One region of the Oerskovia sp. PE-21s genome, then DNA from elsewhere that is predicted to be linked to it. Evidence: predicted binding sites of a transcription regulator. Region 1 holds the regulator's gene; the other holds the start of a gene.
What was found. The regulator HspR, encoded in region 1, represses chaperone genes until heat shock. The targets are predictions, from matches to a motif close to AAGTTGAGTCNNNNNGACTCAACTT.
Positions count from the first base shown of each region.

Region 2: a site for HspR is predicted at 5,865-5,889, ahead of ACZDYF_RS09420 (Hsp20/alpha crystallin family protein). Genes of this name have one in related genera too.

Region 1 covers NZ_JBUXJM010000007.1:89,517-98,069, forward strand. Annotated here, with positions in the region: gene ACZDYF_RS14280 (sigma-70 family RNA polymerase sigma factor) at 1-3,076, opposite strand, end outside; gene ACZDYF_RS14285 (hypothetical protein) at 3,312-4,079, shown strand; gene ACZDYF_RS14290 (DUF1540 domain-containing protein) at 4,228-4,536, opposite strand; gene ACZDYF_RS14295 (heat shock protein transcriptional repressor HspR) at 4,728-5,231, opposite strand; gene ACZDYF_RS14300 (DnaJ C-terminal domain-containing protein) at 5,287-6,303, opposite strand; gene grpE (nucleotide exchange factor GrpE) at 6,482-7,120, opposite strand; gene dnaK (molecular chaperone DnaK) at 7,120-8,553, opposite strand, start outside.
Region 2 covers NZ_JBUXJM010000004.1:185,731-194,283, reverse strand. Annotated here, with positions in the region: gene ACZDYF_RS09450 (MMPL family transporter) at 1-1,077, opposite strand, end outside; gene ACZDYF_RS09445 (amino acid permease) at 1,155-2,639, opposite strand; gene ACZDYF_RS09440 (organic hydroperoxide resistance protein) at 2,819-3,241, shown strand; gene ACZDYF_RS09435 (SDR family oxidoreductase) at 3,324-3,962, shown strand; gene ACZDYF_RS09430 (class I SAM-dependent methyltransferase) at 4,217-4,834, shown strand; gene ACZDYF_RS09425 (excalibur calcium-binding domain-containing protein) at 4,980-5,789, shown strand; gene ACZDYF_RS09420 (Hsp20/alpha crystallin family protein) at 5,929-6,345, shown strand; gene ACZDYF_RS09415 (SDR family NAD(P)-dependent oxidoreductase) at 6,494-7,339, opposite strand; gene ACZDYF_RS09410 (hypothetical protein) at 7,441-8,382, opposite strand; gene ACZDYF_RS09405 (hypothetical protein) at 8,517-8,553, shown strand, end outside.

The sequences.
Region 1 (8,553 bases):
AGGACGTGAGAGCGGCCGGGTCGTACGTGCACTGCCCGACCGTCGGCTTCGGGCTCGCGGGGGCGATCCGTGCTGCGGCGTAGCCGACCGTGAGCTGCGAGTCGTACTCGCCGGGGTCGCCCTGCTCGTCGGGGGCCGAGAGGTGCTGGCGAACGGTCAGGACACCCGCAGGGAGGTCCTTCACACCGGTCGCCCTCGCGAACGCCACCGTGGTCTGCGGAGCGATCGTCACGGCTCCGCGAGAGGCTTCCTGACCGACCGGCGTCATGCCGTCGACCTGCACGGTGAGGGGCCGACCGGTCCGGTTCGTGACGTCGGCCTCCAGGCCGATCGTCCCTGCCTCGTTGACCGTACGGGTCGTGACGTCGCCGCTCGCGAGCCACTGCGGGACGAAGCAGTCCTTGGCACCGACCGAACCCGCGTCGACCGTCGTCCTGAACGTCTGTCCGTCGACGGTGGTCTCGAGGTTCAGGGTCGCCGGTGCGCCCTGCGCGGGAACGCGCAGGTCGTGGGACACCGTGAGCACGGTGCTGGCACCGCGACGCAGCGGCACGGCCTCGGAGGACACCGCGCCGGCGCCGAGGGTCACGCGCAGGTCGTCGTAGGCGGTCGTGTTCGTGGCGTCCACGGCGATCCTCGCCGTGCCGTCGGTGCACGACGGGACGATCGTCCCCCCGCCCGGGGCCGTTCCGGCGGCCCCGGCCCACGGCTCGCCGACCGTCAGGTCCGCGCTCGCGGAGTCCTTCAGGGTCCGGCCTGCCGAGGACGTGGTCGCGGAGAACGTCAGGCCCGTCGTGGACTGCTTCACGCCGTCGCCCGCGAGCAGCTGGACGTCGAGCGACACGGGAGGGCCGCCGTTCTGGTTCGCGTCAGGAGCCTGGAGCGCTGCGGCGTCGTTCGCGCACGTCAGCGATCCGCCGGTCGGCGTGCAGGCCCAGCCACCGGTCAGCGGCTTGGCGGCCACGCCGTCGGGCAGGTTGCCCAGGGAGAACCTCACCCCCTGGGCGTCGACGTCGCCGGAGTTGTGGGCCGTGAGGCGGACCGCGGTCGCTCCCGGGTTGAGGAGGTCTCCCACGACGGGCGTCGTCAGGTCGATCTCGGCGCCGTACGACGGCACGGGGGCCGGGGCGTACGTCGTCTTCACCGGGCTCAGGCCCTTGCCGTGCACGGCACCTCCGAACGTGTAGCTCCCGCCGCGCGAGGCCTGGACGGTGATGACGAGGTCCTTCTTCTCCCCGGGAGCGAGCACCCCGACCGAGCACGTGACGAGCGACGACCCGCCGTCCTGCGCAGTCGCCGGGCCGCACGGCAGCGCGGCGAGCCGGATCGCCGGGACGACGCCCCTGCCCGCGGTGACCGCGGACGTCACGACCGAGACGTTCGGCGGGAGCAGGACGTCGACCACGACCTCCTCGGCCGACGTGCCACCCGAGTTCGACGCCGTGAGGGACAGGTCCTGCGGGGCACGGGCAGCGAGGGTGAGCGGGGAGAAGGCCAGGTCGAGGGAGGCCGGCGCGGCGGGGGTCACGGGCAGGACGGGGTCCGGAGCGCCCGGGAACGGGTCGGCCGGCGTCAACGGGACGCTCGGCGGCGTGAGGGGCGTCGTACCGGTCTGCCCGGAGCCCGCAGCCCCCGAGCCGCTCCCGTTCGAGGCAGGCTCAGCGGGGTTCGAGGCCTCGGCGGGCGCGGCGTCGAGCGGCGTCGTGTTCGCCGGTGACGTGGGATCGGTCCCCGGGGCGGGCAGGGCCTCGCTCTTCGGGGTGCCCGTGGGAGAGTCCGAGGGCGAGCCGGACGGGCTCTGCGACGGGTCGGGGCTGGCCCCGGCGCTCGGGGGCGGGTCGGACGAGAAGCCCCCGGACACCGCGACGACGCCGGCTCCCACGGCCGCGACGGCGACGACGCCGACGGCTGCGGCGATCAAGGGGGACGCGGCGATGAAGGCCGCCACGCCGGTCGCACCGGCCGCGGCCGCAGCACCCGTGCCGACCGCGGCGCTCGCGCCGACGGCTGCGGCTGCGCCCAGCCCGCCGCTCGTGGCAGCCGCACCGGCCGCCGCCGCGCCACCCATGGCGCCGGTTCCTGCGGCTCCGCCACCCACGGCGCCGGTCCCGGCAGCCGCACCGCTGCTGCCCGCTGCGGCCCCGGAACCAGCGGCGCCAGAACCGGAGGCCCCCGCTGCGCCGCTGCCGGCACCGCCGCTCGCGCCACCACCGGCCGCGCCCGTGGCTCCTGCGGCGCCTGCGCCGACCGCGGCACCTCCGGTGAGCGGGAGAGCCGTCCCGACCAGGCCCAGCCCTGCCGCCCCGAAGACCAGGGGGGCGATGACGGCGCGCATGCCGTGCGAGACGTCGCCGAGCTCGAGCACGAGCGCGCGGCACTCACCGCACTCCTCGAGGTGGGCGTCGACCTTGGCGGTCTCCCGCTTGGCCAGACCGCCGCGGACGTAGGACCCGAGCAGCGGGTTGACGTTCTCGCACCCGGCGCTGCTCGCGCCCGTGAGGTGCTGCTGGAGGTATGCCTGGCGCAGCCCTTCGCGGGCCCGGTAGGCGAGCGCCGAGACACCGTTGGCCGTGAGGCCGAGCAGCGGTGCGATCTGGGCCGGGTTCATCTCCTCGACCTCGGTGTACCAGAGCACGGCCTGCCACCGCTCGGGCAGACCTTGGTAGGCCTTGGTCACGACGGATCGTTCGAATCCCAGGAGCGTGGGGTCCTCGGTCGACGCCATGGGTCCGAACGCGCTCTCGAACGTCTCGATGTCGTCGGTGGGCTGCGTGCGTCGGCCCGCGCTCGACAGGTCGTAGGACAGGCGCCGGACGACGGTGAAGAGGTAGGCGCGGAACGTCACGTCGGGTCCGCCACCGGACTGCAGGATGCCGAGGACCTTCGCGAAGGCTTCCGACACCATGTCGTCGGCGTCCGAGCCCGAGCGCACGTACTGGCGAGCCACCGTGCGTGCCGCGGCGGCATGCCGCTCGTACAGCGCACCGAATGCCGCGTAGTCTCCCGCGCGTACAGCGGTGATCAGCTCGGCATCGCTCGTCGGGGCGTCGTCCCTCGACGTGTCGACCTGCGTCATGCCCTACCGCCTCTGACTCCGCCTCACCTCGTCAGGTAAGGCTCTCCCGATCATCCTAGACGGGAAAACTGGTGGTGTTATCTACGTCTCAACGCGGTTTCGCCCGTCTTGTCCGTCTGTCAGGATGACAGAACCGACGGAATGTGCTGCATGTCCGTCGGTGTGTCGAGTGGATGAAAGAGAATCAGGACGCCGCTGTCGCGTCATGAGCACGGGCCTCACACGTCTCATAGGTATGGACCTACGACCTGGCTACCCCGAGCCAGCCGTCGCCTCGCTGCTCGACGAGTGGCAGGCGGCCAGCACGAACAGCGTCTGGCTGCGGCCAGGCGACTGGTACCACCCTGCCGTCGAGGCGCTCGTCGAGGCGCTCACGGACTCCCGCTGCCCGGCCGCTGCGGCCGAGCGGCTCGGTGAGGCCCGCGGCCGTGACGGGATCAGCATCGGCGAGACGATCGACGACCTGACCTGCTTGTTCGACCTCTGGGGCACCGCTCCCGACCTTCGCGTGCTGCGGGCAGTCAGCACCGGGTGGGCCGTGGGCAACGAGGTGATCCCCGGCGCGCCGCCCACGACCGATCCTCGATCGGGGCTCGTCACGGTCCCCTACCTCGTCCAGCGCCTCCAGGAGACGTACGGCCAGGCCGACCGCCTGGGGACCCCGGCCTCCGCGACGCACTGCCTCGTCCTGGTGGACGTCGCGGTCGAACGCATCGACGGCTGGCAGAAGGTCGCCCGCGCGGCAGCCATGGGCAAGGTGCTGACCGAGACGTTCGGCCTCGGGCACCCGGTCGCGACGCTCGGCGGCGGGATCTACGCGGCGCTCTGCGCTCGCACGGCCGACGTCGGCCCGGTCCGCGCGGAGCTCCGGCACAGGATCGAACGCATCGCGCTCACGTTCGGCGTGACCGCGATCCTCCGGCGCCCGCCCCGCATCTGGGTCGAGCCCCTTCCCGCGCAGCATGCCGACGCGGCGAAGATGCTCCACGACCTCTCCCGCTAGGGCGCTCCCCGGCCTTCTCTCGCCCCCCGGTCGTCGGGCGCTCAGACCGCCCGGCAAGTCCCACCGCACGCCACGACGCCCCGTCGTCCGGCGAGGGACGAGCGGGGCGTCGTGGAGGAATCGCGTCGGGGGGGGGAGGACGCGAGGGTCAGCGGGGGCTGTAGGTCAGGCAGTCCGCGTGGTCGGCGCCCTGCGGGCCGGCCCCGACGCGGATCGAGGAGGCGTTGCACTCGAGCGACTCGTTGTGCGAGCACTCGCCGCGCTGGCAGGCACCGACGTGTGCGATGACCTTCTCGAGGCCGCCCTTGGCGGTGAGGGGGATGAACGTGGCGCACTCGGCCTCGCTGCCGTGCGCGGCGATCGTCACGGCGCCGGCGTGGCAGCCGTGCTCGTGGTTGTATCCGCAGCCGTCGATCGAACACTCGACGACCTGGGGCATCTCCATCAGGCTGCTCATGGACTTCTCCTTGCTCGAAGGGCGGGGCGTTCTACCGTGCTTTTCCCTCACGGTATTCCTTCGCGCAGCCTGTGTATAGCAAGCAAGGCCTCACTCACTTCGGCGGAATTCCGCCATTTTTACGTCATGCAGACCGCACGTAATTGCGCTGCGGGAATTCCTGCCGGGACGCGCGAACGCCACTGCGCAGGTCAGGAGCCCCGGCCGGGTCGCCACAGGACGAGCGCCCGTGCCTCGCCGGTCTCGACGACCTGGCCGCCGCGACCGGCGTCCACCGTCCGCTCCCCCGCCGAGCGGCGCACCCGCCGCCCGCGCGGCACCATGACGACGTCGCCGCTCACCCCGGCGGCGAACACGCGCCCTCCTTCGAGCTGGGCGGAGAGGGCGTCGAGCCGGGACTCGAGCCGGCTCACCTGCTCCTCGAGCGTGAGGATGCGACGGATGCCCGCGAGGTTGATGCCCTCCTCCTGGGAGAGCCGCTGGACCTCGAGGAGCTTGGCGACGTCCCGCTGGGAGTAGCGGCGTCCGCGCCCCATGGTGCGGCGCGGGGTCACGAGTCCCAGGCGGTCGTACTGGCGCAGGGTCTGCGGGTGCATCCCGGCGAGCGTCGCGGCCTGCGAGATGGCGAGCACGGGGGCGTCGTCGTACGCGTTGAACGGGATCTCGCTCCCCGTGGGAGCCTCGTTCCTGGCCATACCGTGCCTCCTCTCGCTGGTGCTGCGGAACCGTCCTGCCGGGTGCCTGTCGGCTCTACTCTGCCGCGCGCCCGAACAGGTCGGCGCGCACGTCGGTGCTCTCGCCGTCGGTCGCGGCGGCGAGCGCCTCGACGGCCTCCTTGGCGGCCTTCGAGAGCTTCTGCGGCACGACGACCTGGATCGTGACGAGCAGGTCGCCCGTCGCCTTGGCCGTCTTGACGCCCTTGCCCTTGACGCGCAGCGTGCGTCCCGACGGCGTGCCCGCGGGGACCTTGACCTTGACGGGCTTGCCGTCGAGCGTCGGGACTTCGATGGTCGCGCCGAGCGCGGCCTCCGCGAACGTCACGGGGACGGTCAGGCGCAGGTTGTGCTTCTCGTCGACCGAGAACACGGGGTGCGGCGTGACGTGCACCGTGATGACCAGGTCGCCGGGGGCGCCGCCCGCGACGCCGGGGCGTCCCTTGCCGCGCAGCCGGATCTTCTGGCCGTCGCGGACGCCTGCCGGGATACGGGCCGTGATGGTGCGGCCCTCGGTCGTGACGTTGACGGTCGAGCCCTCGACCGCGGGCCGGAACCCGAGCGTGGCCGACGAGTGCACGTCGGCGCCCGCCTGCGGGCGCTGGTACCCGGCGTTGGGGCGGAAGCCGGTCTGGCCTCCCCCGCCGCCGAACATCGACCCGAGGATGTCCTCGAAGCCGCCGCCACCGCCGCTCTGCGTGGAGTACCGGACACGGCCTCCCCCGCCGCCGCCTCCGAACATGCCGCCGAAGATGTCCTCGAACCCGCCGGAACCGCTGGCGGGTCCGCCGGCTCCTGCGGAGAAGCGGGCGCCCCCGCCGGCCATGGCACGGATCGCGTCGTACTGCTGGCGCTGCTCGGCGTCGGACAGGACCGCGTAGGCCTCGCCGATCTCCTTGAACTTCGCCTCGGCCTTCGCGTCACCCTGGTTCTGGTCGGGGTGATACGTGCGGGCCAGCTTGCGGTACGCCTTCTTGATCGCGGCGTCGTCGGCATCCTTGGGGACGCCCAGCGCGGCGTAGAAGTCCTTCTCGATCCAGTCCTGACCGGTCAAGGCGCCTCCTCTCATAGGTCTCACCGGCCCCGGGGCCGGTGGTGGTGCTTACGTCCATAGTGGTCGTGCTCCCGGGGCCCGACGGCGGAGGTCACCTTCACGCGGAAGGTGCGCTCCGCCGTCGGGCGCCCGGGTGGTGGGTGCCCGGTCCCGCGGGACCTGGCACCCACCTGTGTCTCTACTCCGGTCCGACGACCGAGACGCGCGCGGCGCGCACGATCTTCTCGCCGATCCGGTAGCCCGGCTCGATGACCATGTTGACCGTGGCCGACGTCGCGGCCGGGTCCACCTGGTGCATGAGCGCCTCGTGGACGGTCGGGTCGAACTCCTCGCCCACGACGCCGTACCGCTCGATGCCGAACTTCGCCAGGCTCGCGTCGAGCTTGTCGGAGATCGCGACGAACGGGCCGTCGAGCTCGCCGTGCTGGCGCGCCCGGTCGATGTCGTCGAGGACCGGCAGGAGCGCGGCCAGGACGTCCTCGACGCCCTTGACGCGCGCGGCCTCCTGGTCACGCAGCGACCGGTTGCGGTAGTTGGTGAAGCTGGCCCGCTCGCGCTGGAGGGCGTCGAGGTGGGCAGCCGCCTCGGACTGCGCAGCGAGAAGCGCTGCGTCGTCCCCGGCCTCGCCGGTGGGCTCGAAGTCGAGCCCGGCCAGCGGGTCGCTCTCCGCGTCGTTCCCGGCCGAACCGGGCACGGAGCCGGCCCCCTCGGGGGCAGCCTCCTTGGGCTGCCCCTCCGGGGTCACCTTGCGCTTGTCCGTGAAGTGGAAGGGCTGGTCCTCGGAGCCGAGCTCCTCGGGGCCCTGCGCGTCGCTCATCACTTCTTGTCGTCCTCGTCCACGATCTCCGCGTCGACGATGTCCTCGTCGGGCGCAGAGGTCGCACCGGCGGCCGCAGCGGCGTCCGCGTCAGCGGCACCCTGGTCGCCCGCGGCCTGCTCCTGCTCGGCCGACGCGTAGAGCGCCTCGCCGATCTTCTGGCTCGAGGCCAGGAGCTTCTGGTGGGCGGACTTCACGGCCTCGGCGTCCTCGCCCTCGAGCGCGGACTTGACCGACGCGATGTCGGCCTCGACCTCGGTCACGACGTCGGCGGGGATCTTCTCCTTGTTCTCCGCGACGAGCTTCTCGGTCGAGTACACGAACGCCTCGGCCTGGTTGCGGGTCTCCGCCTCCTCGCGACGCTTCTTGTCCTCGGCCGCGTGCTCCTCGGCCTCCTTGACCATGCGGTCGATGTCCTCCTTCGGCAGCGCGGAGCCACCGGTGATGGTCATCTTCTGCTCCTTGCCGGTGCCGCGGTCCTTCGCGCCGACGTGCACGATGCCGTTCGCGTCGATGTCGAAGGTGACCTCGATCTGCGGCAGGCCGCGCGGCGCCGGGGCGATGCCCGTGAGCTCGAACGTGCCCAGCGGCTTGTTGTCGCGGGCGAACTCGCGCTCACCCTGGAAGACCTGGATCAGCACGGACGGCTGGTTGTCCTCGGCGGTCGAGAACACCTCGCTGCGCTTGGTCGGGATGGCCGTGTTGCGCTCGATGAGCTTGGTCATCACGCCACCCTTGGTCTCGATGCCCAGGGACAGCGGGGTGACGTCGATCAGGAGGACGTCCTTGCGCTCGCCCTTGATGACACCGGCCTGCAGCGCGGCGCCGACGGCGACGACCTCGTCCGGGTTGACGCTCTTGTTGGGCTCCTTGCCGCCCGTGAGCTCCTTGACGACCTCGGTCACGGCGGGCATGCGGGTGGAACCACCCACGAGCACGACGTGGTCGATGTCGTTGACGGAGATGCCGGCGTCACGGATGACCGCGTGGAAGGGCGCCTTGGTCCGGTCGATGAGGTCCTGCGTCATCTGCTGGAACTGAGCGCGCGTGAGCTTCTCGTCCAGGTGGATGGGGCCGTTCTCGCTCATCGAGAGGTACTGCATGGAGATGTTGGTGCTCGTCGCGGACGAGAGCTCCTTCTTCGCCTGCTCGGCGGCCTCACGCAGACGCTGCAGCGCGATCTTGTCCTTGGACAGGTCGACGCCCGAGCTGTTCTTCACCTGCTGGATGAGGTGCTCGACGATGCGGTTGTCCCAGTCGTCACCACCGAGGCGGTTGTCGCCAGAGGTCGCGCGGACCTGGATGGTCGAGAAGTCGTCCTCGTCCTTGCCCACCTCGAGGAGGGAGACGTCGAACGTTCCACCACCGAGGTCGAAGACGAGGATGAGCTCGTCCTCCTTGCCCTTCTCCAGGCCGTAGGCCAGAGCGGCAGC
Region 2 (8,553 bases), on a different contig from region 1:
GCCGCCCAGCCGCGCCCACACACCGTGCTCGGTGGGCTCGTCGTCACCCACGTGCGGCACGCGCGGCCAGAACACCCACCGGCCCGTCGCGACGAGCAGCGCAGGCAGCAGCGTCAGCATCACCAGCAGCGCGACCACGACCCCGACCGCCGCGACGGGCCCCAGCCCGGCCGTCGAGCTCATCTGCGCGAACAGCAGGCACAGCATGCCGATCGCGACCGTCGCACCGCTCGCGACGATCGCCGGGCCCGCGCGGTGCAGCGCGAGCGACATGGCCTCGTGCCGGTCCTCGTGGCGACGGAGCTCTTCCCGGTAGCGCGCCACGAGCAGCAGGGCGTAGTCCGTCCCCGCACCGAAGACCAGGACCGTGAGGATGCCCGCGCTCTGCGCGTTCACGGTCAGGCCCGTGCGGTCGGCGAGCACGTAGACCACGGCCTGCGACACGGTCAGCGCGACCCCCGCCGAGACCACGGGCAGGAGCCACAGCGTGGGGCTGCGGTAGGTCAGCAGCAGGATCACGATCACGACGCCCGCCGCTGCGTAGAGCAGCGTCGAGTCGATGCCCTCGAACGCCTTCGAGGAGTCGGCGGCCGCGCCCGCCGGGCCCGTCACGTAGACGTCCATGCCGTTCGCGCCGTCCTCCGCGGTCGCGCGCAGGTCCGCGACGGCGTCGGCCGCGAGGTTCCAGCCCTCGCTGCCCAGGTCGAGGGGCACGATCACCTGGGCGGCCTGCCCGTCCTCGGACGGGATCGGCCCGACGACGTCCCCGTCCAGGGTGTCGAGCTCACCGAAGGTCGCGACGTCCTGGGAGACCTTGGCGAGGTCCTCGGGGGTCAGGCCGGACTCGCGCACGTAGACCAGGACCGCGGGGATCGTGTTGGGCGAGGTGAAGCTGCTCGCGACGTCGAGCACCTGGGTCGACTCGGCGTCGGCCGGGAGCCACGACTTGGCGTCGTTGTCCTGCGCGCCCGTGAGCTTTCCGGCCAGCGGCGCGGTCAGGGCCAGGACGACCGCCCAGAAGGCGATGACGACCCACTTGGCGTAGCGGTGCGTGATCCAGCCGGCGATGCGAGACATGGGTTCTCCCCGAGACTCCCGGTGCTCCCTGGCGCGAGATTCCAGCGCACACCCGCGAGGGGGCGGGTGTCAACGGGTCAGGACCCGACGCCGGGCCGCTCGGTCCGCTTCCGCAGCCGCGACCGCACCGCGTAGATCCCGACGATGACGCCCACGAGCACGAGCGTCGACACGAGCTGGACGCGTGCGACGTCGTCGAACAGCATGAGCACGATCAGCCCGGCGAGCCCCGCGAGCGTCGCCCAGGTGAGCCCGGGGTAGGCCCACATGCGCAGCGTCATCCTGTCCGCGCCACCTGCGGCGGCCTCGAGGCGCGGGCGCAGCCGGAGCTGCGAGACCGCTATGAACACCCAGATGACGAGCAGCGCCGAACCCACGGCGTTGAGCAGGATGCCCAGGACCTCGCCCGGCAGCAGCCAGTTGAGCCCCACGGACACGAGGCCGAAGAACACCGACAGCAGCACCGCGACCCACGGCACACCGGTCGGCGACACCTTGGTCAGCGCCGGGTGCCCGTCGCCGCGGCCCGCGAGCGAGAACGCCATGCGGGACGTTCCGTAGACGTTGGCGTTGAACGCCGACAGGAGCGCGACGACCACGACGGCCTCCATGAGCCGCGCCGCGCTCGGCAGCCCCGCGAGGTCGAGCACCGCGACGAACGGGCCGCTCAGCAGCTCGGGGGCGTCCCACGGCAGGACGAGCGCCATGATCGCGACCGCACCCACGTAGAAGAAGAGGATGCGCCACACGATCGAGCGGGTCGCGGTCACGATGGCCTTCTGCGGCTCGCGGGCCTCGGCCGCGGCGATCGTCACGATCTCGATCCCCCCGAACGCGAAGACCACGACGAGCAGCCCCGCCGCGATGCCGGGCAGGCCGTGGGGCGCGAAGCCCGCGAGCGAGGCCGGGTCGCCGAAGATGTTGGTCGTCCCCACGGGGTCGGTGCCGGGCAGCCAGCCCAGCACGAGCAGCACCCCGATCACGAGGAACGCCACGATCGCGGCGACCTTGATGAACGCGAACCAGAACTCGAACTCGCCGAAGTGCTTGACGCCCCACAGGTTCACGACCGCGAACGCCGCCACGAACACGAGCGCGACGACCCATTGCGGCACGCCCGGGACCCACCCGGACACGATCTGCGAGGCACCCGTGATCTCGGCGCCGAGCACCATGATGAGCGTGAACCAGTAGAGCCAGCCCATGGTGAACCCGGCCCAGCGCCCCAGCGCGGTCTCGGCGTACACCGAGAAGGAACCGCTCGACGGCACGGCCGACGCCATCTCGGCGAGCATCCGCATGACGAGGATGACGAGCAGGCCTGCGACCGCGTACGAGACCAGGACGGCGGGCCCCGCGGTCGCGATCCCCACGCCGCTGCCGAGGAACAGGCCGGCCCCGATCGCGGAGCCCAGTCCCATCATGGTCAGGTGCCGGGTGCGCAGGCCGTGGGAGAGCTGCTCGCCCTCGGGGGCGAGGGGCGCGGTGGGGTGCGCGGCATCGTCGGGCAGGGAGGGGGAAGCGCTGTCAGGCGTGCCCGACGGCGTAGGTGCGTTGCTCATGGGGGTGCGGTCAGTCCGTGGTCGAGGGGGGCGCCGAGACGGCGGCCGTTCCACGGTACCCGCACCCCGACGGCGGGGAGTGCGGCCGCTGCGCTCTGCGCGAACCGACCACACCTTGTTGCCCCGAGCGACATACGTTCGAAGGGTTCGCCCGACCGCCCCACCCTGGAGGTAGCACGATGAAGGTTCTCTACACCGCGGAAGCACTCGCCACCGGAGAGGGCCGCAACGGCCACGTCCGGTCCACCGACGGGCGGGTCGACCTCGACGTGGCCGTACCCAAGGAGATGGGCGGCACCGGCGACGGGTCCAACCCCGAGCAGCTCTTCGCCGCGGGCTACGCGGCCTGCTTCCACTCGGCCCTGCTGGGCGTCGCGCGACAGCGCAAGGTCTCGGTCGTCGACTCTGCCATCGGCGCGAGCGTCTCGATCGGCCCCCTCGATGGCGGCGGGTACACCCTCGCCGTGCAGCTGGAGGCCAGCCTGCCCGGCGTCGAGCGCTCCGTGGCCCAGGAGCTCGTCGAGGCCGCGCACCAGGTCTGCCCCTACTCGAACGCGACGCGCGGCAACATCGAGGTGACCGTGGCGGTCGTCGAGGAGTAGTCCGGCCTGCCCCCAGCGGGCGGAGCGCGCGTCCTCGGTGCACCGTGGAGGGAGCACCGTCACCGACACCACGAGGAGAACCATGAACGTCGCCCTGATCGGAGCCCACGGCAAGGTGGGTCGCCTGGTCGTCCCCATCCTCAAGGACCACGAGATCGAGGTGAGCGGGATCGTGCGGCACGAGTCGCAGCTCCCGCTCGTCGAGGAGCTCGGCGGCACGCCGTTGCTGCTCGACGTCGAGAACGCCACGACCGAGGAGATCACCGAGGCCCTGCGCGGGCACGACGCCGTGGTGTGGTCCGCCGGGGCCGGTGGCGGGAGCCCGGAGCGGACCTACGCCGTCGACCGGGACGCCGCGATCCGTTCGATGGACGCGGCCGCCGCCGCGGGCGTCTCGCGCTACGTCATGGTGTCGTGGATCGGCTCGGTGCCGGACCACGGCGTCCCGGAGGACAACAGCTTCTTCCCGTACGCCGACGCCAAGCTTGCCGCGGACGACCACCTGCGCGGCACCGACCTGGACTGGACGATCCTGGGCCCGGGCACCCTGACGAACGACGAGCCGACCGGCATGATCACGGTCGACGCGCACGAGGGGAAGACGTCGCGCGGCAACGTCGCCCTCGTCGTCGCGCAGGCCCTGCGCTCGCCGTCGACCGTGGGGCAGTTCGTCCGTTTCGTCGACGGCGAGACGCCGGTCCTGGAGGTCTTCGGCCGCTAACCCGGTGTCCCCGGGGTGCCGAGAACGGGCTTGAGGTCGTTCTGCCGCCGATGCCGACCTCCATCCCGTTCTCGACCGCAGGCAACCTCGTGGTGGGCGAGGGGTCCGGGTCCGGTCGGTGAGACCGGGTCTGGTCGGCGCTGGACGGTCGCCGGGGTAGTACCCGGTGGGGGTACGGTCGAAGATGCGGCAGCCCGCTCTCGTGGCCGCCGCTGAGCCCGTTCAGAGCCCCGCCCGACCCCGAGGAGCCACCGGTGAGCAAGGCCAACCCCACCCGCTGGGAGCAGAAGACCGCTGTGAACCCGTCCCACTCGACCTGGTACGTCGAGCGGTTCCGCGCCATGGCCGCCCAGGGCGCCGACCTCGCGGGCGAGGCCCGGCTGGTCGACGCGATGGTTCCCCGCGGCGCCCGCATCCTCGACGCGGGCAGCGGCCCGGGGCGCGTCGGTGCCGAGCTCGCGGCGCGCGGTCACACGGTGGTGGGCGTCGACGTCGACCCCGTGCTCATCGAGGCCGCCGAGGCAGACCACCCCGGTTCGACGTGGCTCGTCGGGGACATCGCCGAGCTCGACCTTCCCGCGGCCGGGATCGCCGAGCCGTTCGACCTGATCGTGTGCGCCGGGAACGTCGTCACGTTCCTCGCGCCGGGCACCGAGGTCGAGGTGCTGCGCCGCTTCCGCGCCCACCTGGCGCCGGGCGGTCGGGTCGTCGTCGGGTTCGGAGCGGGGCGCGGGTACGCGTTCGACGCGTTCTTCGCCGACGCCGCCGAGGCCGGGCTCAAGGTTCAGCTCAAGCTCTCGACGTGGGACCTGCGGCCGTTCGCCGAGGACGGCGACTTCCTCGTCGCCGTGCTGGGAGCACCTGAGAACTGACGCGTCGCGGTCCGCTCCCGGGGGATTTCACCCCCTCCCGGGTGCAGACGCGAGGGCTCTGCTCCCCCTAGCCTCCGGGGTGTCGACCGAACGACGGTCGCCCCGGCACCGCCGCGCGCGTGCCCGCTCGACGAGGAGCCCTGCCATGACCGTTCGCTTCAACCCGCCCCCGGGCTGGCCCACCCCGCCCGAGGGCTGGACGCCGGACCCCCACTGGACGCCCGACCCTCGCTGGCCGGCGAAGCCCGCCGACTGGCCGCTCTGGGTCGAGGCCCCCGCAGCGGGCGAGCCGACCGAGCACACCATGGCACTGCCGGTCGCGAGCCTCACCGGTGCGGGAGCCGTGGCAGGCCGTCACGACGGTCGCACGCGGCGCATCGTGCTCGTCGCCTTCCTGTGCCTCGCCTTCCTAATCGTCGGGCTGCTGCTGGGCGCCGTGCCCTCGGGCTCGCGGCTCGCCGCCGCCGAGGCCACCCTGGGCGAGGCGACGGAGGCTCGCGCCGCCCTGGACGAGGACAGCGCGGCGCTCACGACCGCGCAGGACGAGCTGGCCACCGCTCAGGCCGACGTCACGGCCCGCGAGGAGGCAGCGGTCGCGAAGGAGGCCGAGCTCGCGACCCGCGAGTCGGCCGCCGTGACGGCCGAGGCCGACCTCCAGGCCCGGCTGACAGCGGTCGAAGGACGCGAGGGCGCGGTCACCGCGGCCGAGGCCGACCTCCAGGCGCGGAGCGCGGCGACGGGGCGCTCGGGCACGTCGTCGGGCACGTCGTCGAGCGCACCGAAGGTGACCACGCCGGACGCGCCCGCCGGGATCGTCGGCGGGAGCGGGGGCGGCGCGGTGTCCTACGCGAACTGCGACGCGGTCCGGGCTGCTGGCAAGGCGCCGATCCGGTCCGGAGACCCCGGGTACAGCAAGAAGCTGGACCGCGACGGCGACGGCGTGGGCTGCGAGTAGCCTCGGCCACGACGGGGCCCGGTCGGCGTGCCTTCCGGGGTCGTCGGTCGTTCGTCCAGGGCGAACGCCGATCCGGAATTGAGCGGAGGCGACTCAAGTTGTACCGGTCAGAGGTTCAGCACCGACCGAAGGAGTCACCATGACGACCACCCTGACCACCGCCCCCGCGTTCGACCGCGCCCTGCGCGACCTGCTCACCCCCCGCCCCGTGGCAGGCGTCCCGGCTCACGCCGACGTCTTCCAGGACGGCGACGACCTGGTCGCCCGCTTCGACCTGCCGGGGATCGACCCCGCCCAGGACGTCACGGTCGAGGTCGAGGGCCGCAAGCTCGTCGTGCGCGGCGAGCGCAAGGACGAGCGGGCCGAGGAGACCGAGGGCCGTCGCGTCCGCGAGGTCCGCTACGGCGCGTTCCACCGCGTCGTGACCCTCCCCCAGGCCGCCGACGCGAGCGCCATCAGCGCCCGCTACGACGCAGGCGTCCTGACCGTCACCGTCGCCGGCGTCTACGCCGGCACGACGCCGCAGCGCATCGAGGTCACGACCTCCGCGTCCTGACGGTCTTCCAGACCTCCCCGCCGCAGGTCACCCCCCTTCGGCCGGCGGCGCGGTGAGTCGACGGGCCCGGTTGCGAGAGCACCGGGCCCGTCGTGCTGTCCGGGGACCGTGCGCACGTGCGGCCGGTGCGCCGGTCAGGCCGGAGTCTTCAGGCCGCCGCCCCCGGGGCGTCGTCGTCGGCGACCATCGCCGCGCTCCGTTCCCACAGCTCGGCCGCGAGCCGCGGGTCGCCCACGAGGGGATGGGTCGTCGCGACCTTGCGCTTGACGTAGTAGCTCCCCGGCTCCCAGTCGACGCCCGGGGTCGTCGTCGCGAGCCACACGAGGGTGTCGGCCCCCTTGGTCGACGACGTGAGGAAGCGGCTCAGCACCGTCTGGTACATGACGCGCATGCTGCTGGTCGACGTCGCGGCGAAGTTCGTCGCGACCACGCCCGGGTGGAACGACGCCGCCGAGATGCCCGCCGCGCGGTACCGGCGGTCGAGCTCGCGCGTGAACAGGTTCACCGCGAGCTTCGCGTTGCCGTACGCGGTGTTGGGCGCGTAGGACCGTTCGGACTCGAGGTCGTCGACGTGGAAGTCGCTGAAGAGCCGGTGCGCGGCGCTGCTCGTGCTGATGACGCTCGCGTGGCTCGCTTCCAAGCGGTCGAGCAGCAGCGTCGTGAGGAGGAACGGCGCGAGGTGGTTGACCTGGAACGTCAGCTCGTGGCCGTCCTCGGAGACCTGACGGTCGGCCATGATGCCGCCCGCGTTGTTCGCGAGGACGTCGATCCGCTCGTAGCGGTCCCGCAGCTGCGCGGCGAGCGCCCGCACCTCGGCCAGGCGTGCGAAGTCCGCCACGAAGTGGTCGGCTCCCAGCTCGCGCGCGACGGCTGCGGTCTTCTCGGGCGAGCGCCCCACGACCACGACCTCGTGCCCGTCCGTGGCGAGCGCCCGGGCTGCCGCCGCCCCGATCCCGTCGCTCGCTCCCGTGATGACGATCGTCCTGCGTGCCATGTGCCGTCCCGCCTCGTGTCGTGCCGTCGCCCGTGCCCCTCTCGGAGCGTAGACCGCGCGCCGGGGCCAGGCAGGGCGGCGCGGTCGCCGCCCGGGCCGGGCTACGCCGTCGGGCCGGTGTCTCGCGTGAAGCGGTCCCGTAGTCCCAGCGCGGTCGAGCGCCACGCTGCGGCCCGCTTGATCGTCGCGCCCATCTCGCCCTCGTCGACCGGGACGTGCACGACCCGCACGCCCCGCTCGGCCGCGAGCGCGAGCATCGCGTCGGTCGACCCGGGGAACGCGAGCTGCAGCAGGACCGACGTCGTGCTCGCCTGCCGCTCCCCCTCGCCGATGCGCCGCTTGTAGAGGATCTCGGTCACGGTCCGCCGCGTGAACGAGCCGCCTGCGGGCGCCGTACCGCCGACCCGCGCCTCGTCCGTGGTGTCGCCCGGCTCCAGGAGACGAGCGGCGTCGTCGGGCAGCGGGACGACGCTCAGGTACAGCGACACGAGCAGCTCCGAGACCTTGCCCAGGACCCAGCCGCGCCCCGGCACGCGCGGGATCACGCGCAGGTACTGCGCGAAGTTCGCCTCGAGCGCGTCGGCCGACAGGCTCGACCACGCAGGCTGCGTGCGCACCTCGAGCACGCGGTCCCAGTCGATCGCGCCGCCGTCGAACCCGACCTCGCGCGGGCCGACGTGCACGGCCCCGAACCGGTCGAGCAGCTCGAGCGGCTTGGTCGCGAAGCGCGGCACCAGCGGGACCTGGCGCACCAGCCCTGCGGCCGAGGCGTCCCAGTGCTCGGTGAGCGGCAGGGCCGGGCGCGGGTAGGCGTCGAGGGCGCGACCCACCCAGCCGGTGACCAGGGCGTCGAGGCGCGGCTTCTTCGCGGTCTCCTCGCTGCCGTCGCGCTCCACGCTGCCCGACGGCGGAGCGTCCGTCGCGTCGTCGGCGGCGGTGGCGTCGGCAGTGGCGTCGGCAGTGGCGTCGGCGGCGGTGGCGTCGGTCGGCGCGTCGGTCGGCGCGTCGGCGACGGCCACGCTGAGCGGCGCTTCCTGGTCCATGGGTTCCCCTGCGTGTCGACGACTGTGCACGACGCCCGGGTTCGGGCCGGACGCGGTCAACCCTGGACCCTACCTTCTCCGTTGCGTCAGGTACCTGGAAGGTGCCGGCCCGGGAACGGTGCGACGCTGGACCGATGAGCGACGAGCCCGGCACGAGCGGCGAGCAGGCCG